DNA from 3 places in the Aquibium pacificum genome. Region 2 is predicted to be linked to each of the others. Evidence: predicted binding sites of a transcription regulator. Region 2 holds the regulator's gene; each other region holds the start of a gene.
What was found. The regulator LexA, encoded in region 2, represses DNA repair genes until DNA is damaged. The targets are predictions, from matches to a motif close to TGTTCNNNNTGTGTTCNG.

Region 1: ABGN05_RS27020 (single-stranded DNA-binding protein) is a predicted target of LexA. The motif match lies at 1,415-1,432, and genes of this name have one in related genera.
Region 3: ABGN05_RS08555 (ImuA family protein) is a predicted target of LexA. The motif match lies at 1,777-1,794, and genes of this name have one in related genera.

Annotation. Positions count from the first base shown of each region.
Region 1 is NZ_JBDPGJ010000008.1:174,229-177,498, forward strand. It holds gene ABGN05_RS27010 (hypothetical protein) at 1-107, shown strand, start outside; gene ABGN05_RS27015 (YqaA family protein) at 137-577, shown strand; gene ABGN05_RS27020 (single-stranded DNA-binding protein) at 797-1,297, opposite strand; gene ABGN05_RS27025 (hypothetical protein) at 1,547-1,819, shown strand; gene ABGN05_RS27030 (DUF1801 domain-containing protein) at 1,920-2,351, shown strand; gene ABGN05_RS27035 (gamma-butyrobetaine hydroxylase family protein) at 2,356-2,712, opposite strand; gene ABGN05_RS27040 (L,D-transpeptidase) at 2,846-3,270, shown strand, end outside.
Region 2 is NZ_JBDPGJ010000003.1:517,093-520,362, reverse strand. It holds gene ABGN05_RS14970 (ComEC/Rec2 family competence protein) at 1-1,274, shown strand, start outside; gene lexA (transcriptional repressor LexA) at 1,330-2,040, opposite strand; gene ABGN05_RS14960 (molybdopterin molybdotransferase MoeA) at 2,153-3,270, opposite strand, start outside.
Region 3 is NZ_JBDPGJ010000002.1:463,179-466,448, forward strand. It holds gene ABGN05_RS08550 (Y-family DNA polymerase) at 1-816, opposite strand, end outside; gene ABGN05_RS08555 (ImuA family protein) at 758-1,756, opposite strand; gene ABGN05_RS08560 (metallopeptidase family protein) at 1,936-2,358, shown strand; gene ABGN05_RS08565 (DUF1737 domain-containing protein) at 2,381-2,587, opposite strand; gene ABGN05_RS08570 (HpcH/HpaI aldolase/citrate lyase family protein) at 2,589-3,270, opposite strand, start outside.

The sequences.
Region 1 (3,270 bases), on a different contig from region 2:
CAGCCAGCCATCGGCACTGGAATTGGGGCTTCGCGGATGGCCGCGACAGGCACGCCCATGCCTACGTCATCGACGACCTGCATTGCGCATCGCCGCATGCGCGGTGAGATCGGCGGATGTATTCGGCACCGTCGTCATGGATGACCTCGCAATTCTGGCTGGCCTGTTTGCCATAGCCTTCGGCGCAGCGACGATTTTCCCGGCACAGTCGGAGGCGGCGCTGGTCGGGCTGCTGGTCGCCGGCACGCATTCGCCGGTCCTGCTGGTTGCCGTCGCCAGCCTCGGCAACGTTCTCGGCGCGGTCGTCAATTGGGCGCTCGGGCGCGGCGTCGAGCGCTTTCGTGACCGGAAATGGTTCCCGGTCGGCCCCGCAGCGCTCGACCGGGCGACAGGGTGGTATCGGAAGTGGGGGCGGTGGAGCCTGCTGCTTTCCTGGGCGCCGATCGGTGGCGATGCGCTGACCGTAGCCGCCGGAGTCCTGCGCGAGCCGCTGTCGAGTTTCGTCGTCCTGGTCACCATCGCCAAGACGGCACGATATGTCGTGCTCGCCGCTGCCACGCTGGGCGTCCTCGCCTGAGGGCCGGGTTCAGACCTCGTCGCGATCACGCGCGCGATCTGCCCCGCCTCCGGCGACCGCATGGGATACTTCGCCAAGACCGGGTCTGGACGCTGCCCGCCGCCTCCCCGCCGAAATCCTCGTCGGCTGGTACATGCACCGGCGCGGGATGATTCAGCGGAAACCGTTCCTATGGCCCGGAAAACTCCACGCTAGCTCGCGACGACGCGTCACCACCTCTCAGAACGGAATCTCGTCGTCCAGTTCGCGCGAGAAACCGCCTCCACTGCTTCCGCCGCCGCGGCCGCGATCCTCGTCCATAGGGCCGGAGGAGCCGAAGTCGGAGCCGCGGCCGCCGGAGTAGCCGCCGCCCTGGCCCTGCCCCTCGCCCCGCGAATCCAGCATCTGCAGCTCGCCGCGGAACTTTTGCAGGACGATTTCCGTCGAATAGCGATCCTGGCCGGACTGGTCCTGCCACTTGCGCGTCTGGATCGATCCTTCCACGTAGACCTTCATGCCCTTCTTCAGGTACTGCTCGGCCACTTTGGCGAGGTTGTCGTTGAAGATGACGACCCGGTGCCACTCGGTCTTTTCCTTGCGTTCCCCCGAATTCTTGTCGCGCCAGGTTTCCGAGGTTGCGACGCTCAGGTTCACGATCGGATCGCCGGACGGCATCCGCCGGATCTCGGGATCGGCACCCAGGTTGCCGACCAGAATGACCTTGTTGACGCTTCCTGCCATCTCACATCTCCACGCTTGTCCGGAATGTCTCGCTTTGCTGCCTGCACCCTCTATAGCCCAAGCGGGCCGCGACCGCACGGGAGCGTGGTGATTTACGCGGCCTGTCCACACGAGTTTCGTTCCTGATATGTTCTTAGCACTTCCGCTCGCGGGTCGCAATGCTGCGACTGCCGGTTGCACGAGAAAGGCCGCAGCTTGACAGTCCGGCATGACCGGACGCAAACATCGTCCGTCCACGAGGAGGGTCCTATGCGGAAAATCCTGGCACTCATCCTGCTGCCCCTTTCCTGCGCGACGGCTTTCGCCGACGACCAGAAGGCGGCGGACGACGACGCCCTGCCCGGCGTGACCACCGGCTCCATCGCGCCGCTTGCCTCGCAGCCACTGGCCGAGCCCGGAGATGCCCTGCCCGCGGGCAGCGAGCCCGGCAGCATCCGCGTGGGAAACTGGGACATCCGCATCTCGGGCAGCGTGTCCTACGAAATCGGCTTCGGCGATCGCGACGGCAGCAGGGAGCGCTGAACGTATTTTTCCGCGCCGCAGAGCCGTCCGCGCGCCTCTGCGAAATGCCGGCCTTGCTCTCGCGATGCGACCTGACGCCTGACGCAGAAGAGCCGACTTCATGAAGACGAACGGCGAACACATGGACCACGACACCACGCCCGGCCAACTGATCGACGCCAAGATCGCCGCGCTCGGCGGCTGGCGCGGGGAGCTCCTCGCGCGATTGAGAAACCTCATCCGGCAGGCCGATCCGGAAATGGTCGAGACAGTGAAGTGGGTAAAGCCGTCGAACCCGTCCGGTGTGCCGGTCTGGGAACATGACGGCATCGTCTGCACGGGCGAGACCTACAGGGACAAGGTGAAGCTGACGTTCGCGAAGGGCGCGGCGCTGGACGATCCGTCAAACCTCTTCAACGCCAGTCTCGAGGGCAATGCGCGCCGCGCCATCGACCTGTTGGAGGGCGGCACGGTCGACGAGGACGCCTTCAAGGCGCTGATCCGCTCTGCAGTCGCGCTGAACGTGTCGGATAAGGCGCGAAAGAAGAAATGACCGCTCAGCGGGGATCGCGGCTCAGCCGCTTCTCCTGAAGCTCGTCGAGATAGGACTGCCAGCGCTCGGCCTTCTCGTGGCCGAGCTGGTGGAGGTAGGACCAGGTGAAGATGCCGGTGTCGTGGCCGTCGTCGAAACCGATCCTTACCGCGTAGTTGCCGATCGGCTCGAGCTTACGGATCGCCACCTCCCGCTTGCCGGGCACGGTCACCCGCTGCTCGGGCGAATGGCCCTGCACCTCGGCCGAGGGCGAGAGCACCCGCAGCATCTCCGCTTCGAGTTCGATCGGCGCATGGTCGGGGAAGCTCACCGTCAGCAGGCGGCGATCCTTCGAGACCCTCAGTTCCTTCGGTGCGATCATGGGAGACGCAATAAGCACCCCGGGCGCCTTTCCGGAAGCCCCCACACGTAACATAGCGCCTGCAACTTCGACATTGGAAGGTTACGGAATCGGTTCTATAAGCTCCCCAGGGTCATCGTCGGAGGGGATCGAGATGAATGTGACGCGGCGTGACGTGCTGGCCGGCGGCCTGGCGCTGGCGGCCACGGCGGCGATGGGCGTTCCGGCCCGGGCAGCCACGAAGAAATCCTGGTATGCCGGGACCGGCATCGACAATGGCGTGAACTGGAAACGTACCAATTTCGACGTCATCGACCCGGTCTGGCACAAGCAGATCGTCAAGTATTTCTCGGCCGAGCCGGCCGGCACGGTGGTCGTCGATACCCAGCACCATTTCCTCTATCTGATCATCGAGAACCAGACGGCGGTGCGCTACGGCGTGGGCGTCGGCAAGGAAGGCTTCAAGTGGTACGGCCGCGCCAACGTGGCGCGCAAGGCCCTGTGGCCGCGCTGGACCCCGCCGCCGGAGATGCACGAGCGCAAGCCCGGCCTGCCGCAGTTCATCGAAGGAGGCGCGCC
Region 2 (3,270 bases):
TGGCGGCGGGCTACTACCTGTTGATTTCGGGCGCGGCGGTCGCGGCACAGCGCAGCTTCATCATGATCGCCGTGATGCTGGTAGCGCTGCTGTTCGACCGGTCGGCGATCACGATGCGCAATCTCGCGATCTCGGCGCTCATCGTCATCGCGATCGCCCCGCACGAGGTCGTCGGGCCGAGCTTCCAGATGTCGTTCGCCGCCACGGCGGCGCTGATCGCGGCCTACGCCTGGTGGTCCGAGCGTCGATCGGACCGTTTCACGGGAGGGCAACCTGCGCGAGGCTCGACGGTCGGCAACGGCTTGCGGCTCTTCCTGCTCTACTGCGCCGGCATCGCGGTGACCTCCCTTGTAGCGGGAACCGCGACTGCGCTCTATGGCGTCTGGCATTTCCACCGCATGGCACCGCTCGGTCTCCTCGCCAATCTCGGCGCCATGCCGGTCGTGTCCTTCGTGATCATGCCTTCGGCGGTTCTTGCCGGCATCCTGATGCCGTTGGGCCTCGAAGGCTTCGCGCTCGATGTCATGGGGTGGGGGATCGGGGTCATGGTCTCGATCGCCCAATGGCTTGCCCAACGCACGCCGTTCGACGCGGTCGGCGCGATCCCGCTGTCGGCCGTGCTTTCGATGACCATCGCGCTTGTGCTCGTGACCGTCCTGTCGACATGGCTGCGCCTCGCCGCCTTGCCGTTTTTGATCGTGGGAATTGCGCTCATCGCGGCGCGCGATCTCCCGGACGTCCTGCTCTCGGAGGATGGAAACTTGATCGCGATGCGCACGCGGGCCGGGGAACTTGCCGTCAGCAAGGAGCGCCCGAACCGTTTCGTCACCGGTATCTGGATGGACGCGGCAATGACACACAAGGTTGCGACACCGGTTTCCACCTCCGAATCGCTTACGGCGGTCACAACGGCACAACGCGCTTCGGAGGTCTTCGTCTGCAACGACACGGGTTGCATCGCGCGACACGGCGGCGGAGCGATGGTGGCGTTCGTGCCCGCCGGAGGGAACGCGGGCTCGCTCTGCGGTTTCGTCGACGTCCTGGTGATCGACGATGCGACGGCAGCGAACCCGTGCGCCTCGGCAAAGGTGCTCGTCGTCATCAAACGCGACCTCGCGCGGCGTGGCAGTGCCGAGATCCGCTTGGCGGAGGAAGGGGAGGAACCTCGCGCCGAGATCCGGTTCGCCGTACGGGAGCCGTACCGGCCCTGGCATGATCATCGGCGGTATTCGCGGGAGGCCCGCGGAATGCCGCCTTACAAGCGGGAGCCGTAGCGGTCGCCCAACGCGAATCTCCGTCGAACCGAGGGGACGGAGGACTGGCCCGGCTTCAATACCGCCGGATCAGCCCGACCAGACGGCCCTGGACCTTCACCCGATCCGGCCCGAAGATGCGGGTTTCGTAGGCGGGATTGGCCGCTTCGAGCGCGATCGAGGCGCCCTTGCGGCGGAAACGCTTCAATGTGGCCTCCTCGTCGTCCACGAGCGCCACGACGATCTCGCCCGGACTGGCGGTCGAGGTGCTGCGGATCACCACCGTATCGCCGTCGAGAATGCCCGCCTCGATCATGGAATCGCCCCTGACCTCGAGTGCGAAATGTTCGCCGCCGGAGAGCATGTCCGGCGGAACCGCGACGGAATGCGTCTGGTGCTGGATTGCGTCGATGGGAACGCCGGCTGCGATCCTGCCCATGACGGGAATGGAAATCGCCGCCGTGTCGTCGTTGCTCGCCCGGCGCGCGGGGGCCGGTTCAGGCTTTCTCGAAAGGCTGCCTTCGATGACGCTCGGGGAAAACTTGCGCGGTCCGCCAAGCCCAGGCGCGATGGACTCGGGCAGCCGGATCACCTCCAGCGCGCGAGCCCGGTTCGGCAGCCGCCGGATGAAGCCGCGCTCTTCAAGAGCCGTTATCAGGCGATGGATGCCCGATTTCGACGCCAGGTCGAGCGCCTCCTTCATCTCGTCGAAGGAGGGGGGAATTCCCGACTCCTTCAGCCGCTCGTGGATGAAGAGCAGGAGTTCGTGTTGCTTGCGCGTCAGCATCTTTGCACCCCTCGGGGAATCGGACGGCTAAAAAACAAAACCGGAACAAACCTATCTGTTCCAGTCTTGTTCCGCAACAGTTTAAATTTGAGTGAATCTGTTTACCGTTCGTTCACGACAGCATCAGGAGCTGGCATTCCTCTCCGGCGTCGGCGGGCGGCGCGAAGGGCGCGCGCACGATCAGAGCGGCGGAATCCGCCATCACGCGCAACATGGAGGAATCCTGGATCGCTGAAGGCGTTGCGACAATCCCATCCGCTTCCCGGCGGATTGCGGCGCGCAGATAGTCCTGTCGCTGGTCGTTCGCGGGGACGGGCGCACCAAGGATGCCCTGCCGCAAGTCGGCCTCGTGCAGCCGGCCCGCCATGCACGCGACCAGCGGCTTCAGGAAGACGTAGGAGCAGACGAGGCTCGCGACCGGATTGCCGGGCAGGCCGACGATCTTGCGGCCGCCGAGCGTTCCCGCCATGAGCGGCTTGCCCGGCCGCATGGCGATCTTCCAGAAGTCGAGCTCGCCGCCGCGTGCCGTCAGCACCTCGCGCACGAGGTCGTGGACCCCGACCGACGCGCCGCCGATGGTCACGATGAGGTCCGCGCCCGCTTCGAGCGCCCGGTCGAGCGTGGCCGAGATCGCGTCGCGGTCGTCCGCCACGATCCCACAGTCGAGGACCCGAGCCCCCGCCGACCGGACGATCTCCGCCACGCCGAGCCCGTTCGAAGCAATGATCTGGCCGGGTCCCACGACGCTGCCGGGTGGCAGCAGTTCATCGCCGGTCGCGATGATCGCCACGAGCGGCTTCCTCACAACGTCGAGTGCGGCATGATTGGCCGAGGCGGCGAGCGACAGGGCCGGCGGGTCGAGCCGGCGTCCCCGATCCAGGAGCGGCTGGCCTTCTGAAAAATCGAGGCCACGGGCGCGCACGTGGCGGCTGGCGGCGACGGTCTCCTTCGCCTCTATCATGTCGTCTGCGACCGAGGCGGCGTCTTCTTGGATCAGGACGCAGTCGCTGCCTTCGGGCATCGGCGCGCCGGTGAAGATACGGACCGCCTCACCCGGGCCGACGGCGCCGGAAAACGGTCGTCCCGCCGGCGCAGACCCGATCACCCGCAGCCTGGCCGGCAGCCGGGCGACGTCGGCCGAGCGTACCGCGTAGCCGTCCATGGCGGAGGCGTCGAACGGCGGCTGGGTGCGCAGGGAACGTATGTCCGTGGCGAGAATGCGGTCGCCGC
Region 3 (3,270 bases), on a different contig from region 2:
CATCGGCCGCGACGTACCGACGGCGACGCGGCTGACGACCCCGTCGACCCGGAACAGCGCCAGTTCCAGGAGCCGCGCTCCCTCGCCGCGCGTCTCGAGGCTGCCCCTGGCGGTCACGGCCAGCATGAAGACGAGTTCCTCGATGTCTTCCATACGGTTTATGGGTTCGGCGAGGTTGCGCTCGACGGAGAGGGCGGCGACCGGCAGGCGCGGCGAGACCGCCTCCTCCACCCGGCCGAGCGCCTGGTCGAGGCGGGTCACCGGCATGCGGCCGAAGCGGCGCGCCAGAGGCGCGCGCGGCGCTTCGAGGATGGCGCCGACGCTGCGCAGCCCGACGCTCTCCAGCGCTGCGCAGACCGTCCCGTCGAGGCGCAAGGCGGCGAGCGGCAGGCCGGCCAGGAAGACCGCTTCCTCCCCCGGCGCGATGATCGCCGCGCCGGAGAACCGGGCGGCGGCCCAGGCCGTCCCGGCCGTCGAGGCGATGCCGGCGCGGGTACGAAAACCCTGTTCGGAAAGCCGCGCCAGGAGATCGTCCAGCATCTTTTCCTCGCCGCCGAAAAGATGGCTGCAGCCGGAAATGTCGAGATAGAGCCCGTCCTCGCCGTCGATCGCCACCAGCGGCGTATAGCGGTCGCACCAGTCGGCGAGACCTTCGAGCAGGCGGCGGTCGGCCGCCGGATCGGCCTCGACGATCTCGATCGCCGGATGCATGGCGCGGGCATCGGCTATCCCCATGCCGCGCTTCAGCCGGAGCGCCTCAGCCTGCTCGTCGAGGGCGGCGATCCGCTGTGCGTTCTTCTCGCGCCGGCTGACGATCAGCGGCGCCCGCTGCGAAGGAGGTGTCCCCCGCCAGGAGCGGCCGAGACGCCGGCGCCAGATGCCTTCGGTGGACAGGTACGGGAACCACAGAGCCAGGTATCTCTGGCCCTCTTTTCCGGAAAGAGCGTTCATGGGAGTTCCATTCCAGTTCGAAGCTGCCGGACCGTGCCGTCCGGCTCTTGCCGATCTCGACCATGAAGGCCGGAGGACCGATCGAGCCGGAAAGCGGGCCAGCCACCGTGCGGCGCATCCCCGCCGGAGCCGGGGATATGGAAAGCCGCAGCGGAGCGGCGGTCGGTTCCGCCCGAGCCGACTGGCGCAACAGGAAAACCGGCCGGCCGGCATCGCGGGCGCGGAAATGCAGGCGGCGGGTGGCGGTGAGATCGACCCTTTGCGGGTTGCCGCGCAGTTCCAGAAGCACGGCACCGAGCGCCGACAGACGTGCCGCCTCCTCCGCCACCCAGAGCGCGTCGGCGAGTTTCGGCGTCTCGCACGTCAGGAGGCTTCCAGGGGAAATCCCGAACAGCTCCAGCAGGCCCGGAGCATAGGGGAAACCTGCTTCGCGGTTATTCTCCGCCGGTGCGATCCAGAGAAGCGGCAGGCTTTGGGGAACCGCTTTCATGGCGGCCGCGCAAAGCCCCAGCGCAAAACCGGTGACGACACCGGCGTCGCGCATTTCGGCACCGTGGATCTCCGTCAGCGCCGCGCGCGGAACGCCTCCGCCGAGCGCGGCATCGAAATCCGCGTCGCCGGTCGCGATCAGACTTTCGGTCAGGGCCGGATGGCGAAGCGGGCTTCCGCCTTCCCGCAGCACGATGCCGTCGGATGCCATGCCGACCTCGTCCGGCGACAGGGTGTCGGCGGGGGTACCCTCGATCTTGGCGATTTTCCGGCGCAAGGCAAAAAGGGTACCCCGCGCCGCGGCGGAGGTCGCCATGGCCCTGCTTCCTGCATTTGTGTTCCTATTATGTTCCTATGGATTCCAGAGGCCCGCGGGAGAGTCAAGCGGAGTCTCGAAGAATTTATTCCTCTTGTCCGTCGCGCGGAACGCCATCGGCTCCCCGCCCTCTCGCAAGCGGGATCGCAAAAGGCTATATGGCCGCAAAAGGACGACAAATGGCACGCATCTACCAGACCAGGGACTGGCACGAGCAACTCTCCCCCTCCCTCGAGGAGCTGGAACTGCTGGCCCTGGAAGCCTATGCCCACCTGCCGGACGAGTTCCGCAAGCTCACCGGCGAGATCGTCATCCAGATGGCGGAGTTCCCGGAGGAGGAGATCATGGATGATCTCTCGCTGGAGACCCCTTTCGATCTGCTCGGCCTCTTCGAGGGCCGCGGCATCGCCGAGCGCTGGAATCCGGCGACCGGCGAGGGCCCGAACCGCGTGACGCTCTACCGCCGAGCGATCCTCGACTACTGGGCCGAGAACGAGGAGACGCTGGGCGACATCATCACCCATGTGCTGATCCACGAGATCGGACACCATTTCGGGCTTTCCGACGACGACATGCAGAAGATCGAGGAAGCCGCCCCCTGACGACGGTGGCTCGTTGGGCCGGCTATTGCTCGGAAAGCTTCATGCCCGGCTCGTAGTCCACCCCGTCGACCTCCTTCACCACCGCCTGCCCGCAACGCATGGTCTTCGTCTCCGCGTCGAAGGCGTAGGTGGGGGAGCCGTGGAGATGCCAGCCCTTGTTCAGGGCAGCCGTGACCTTGTGGCAGAAACTCGAATCGTCGGGTCCGGAAAGAAAACGGTAGAGCTTCACGTCAGGATCCTCGTTGCGTCGCAGCCTTGGCAAGAAGCCGCCTGGCCTGCTCCAGGTGCAGGCGTTCGACCATGCGGCCGTCGATCGAGATGACGCCCTTGCCGGCGTTTTCGGGCTCTTCGAAAGCGTCGGCGATGCGGCGGGCATCCGAAAGTTCCGCCTGGGACGGCGAGAAGGCTCGATCGGCCGGGTCGATCTGCGCAGGATGGATCAGGGTCTTGCCATCGAACCCCATGGCGCGGCCCTGGTCGCACTCCTGTGCGAAGGCCTCCAGATTGCGAAAGTCGTTGCTGACGCCGTCGAGCGCGTCGAGCCCGCCGGCGCGCGCGGCGAGCACGATCTGCATCAGCCAGGGAACGAGAAAGCGCCGGTCCGGCGTGGCGCGCACGCCGGTCTCCTTGACGAGATCGTTGGTGCCGGCAACCAGGCAGGCAAGGCGTGCGCCGCGGTCGCGGCCGAGTCCTGCGATGGCACCGAGGTTCAGCATGCCGCGCGGCGTTTCCACCATCGCCCAGAGAGACATGTCGGGCGAAGCGTCCATCGCGTCGAGCCGGTCGTTGGCGTCCAGCAGATCGCGCGGTCCGTCCACCTTGGGCAGGAGGATCGCGGCGGGCCTGCAGGCGCAGGCGGCCTCGAGATCCGCGGCGCCCCATTCGCTGGCAAGCGCATTGATTCGCACCACC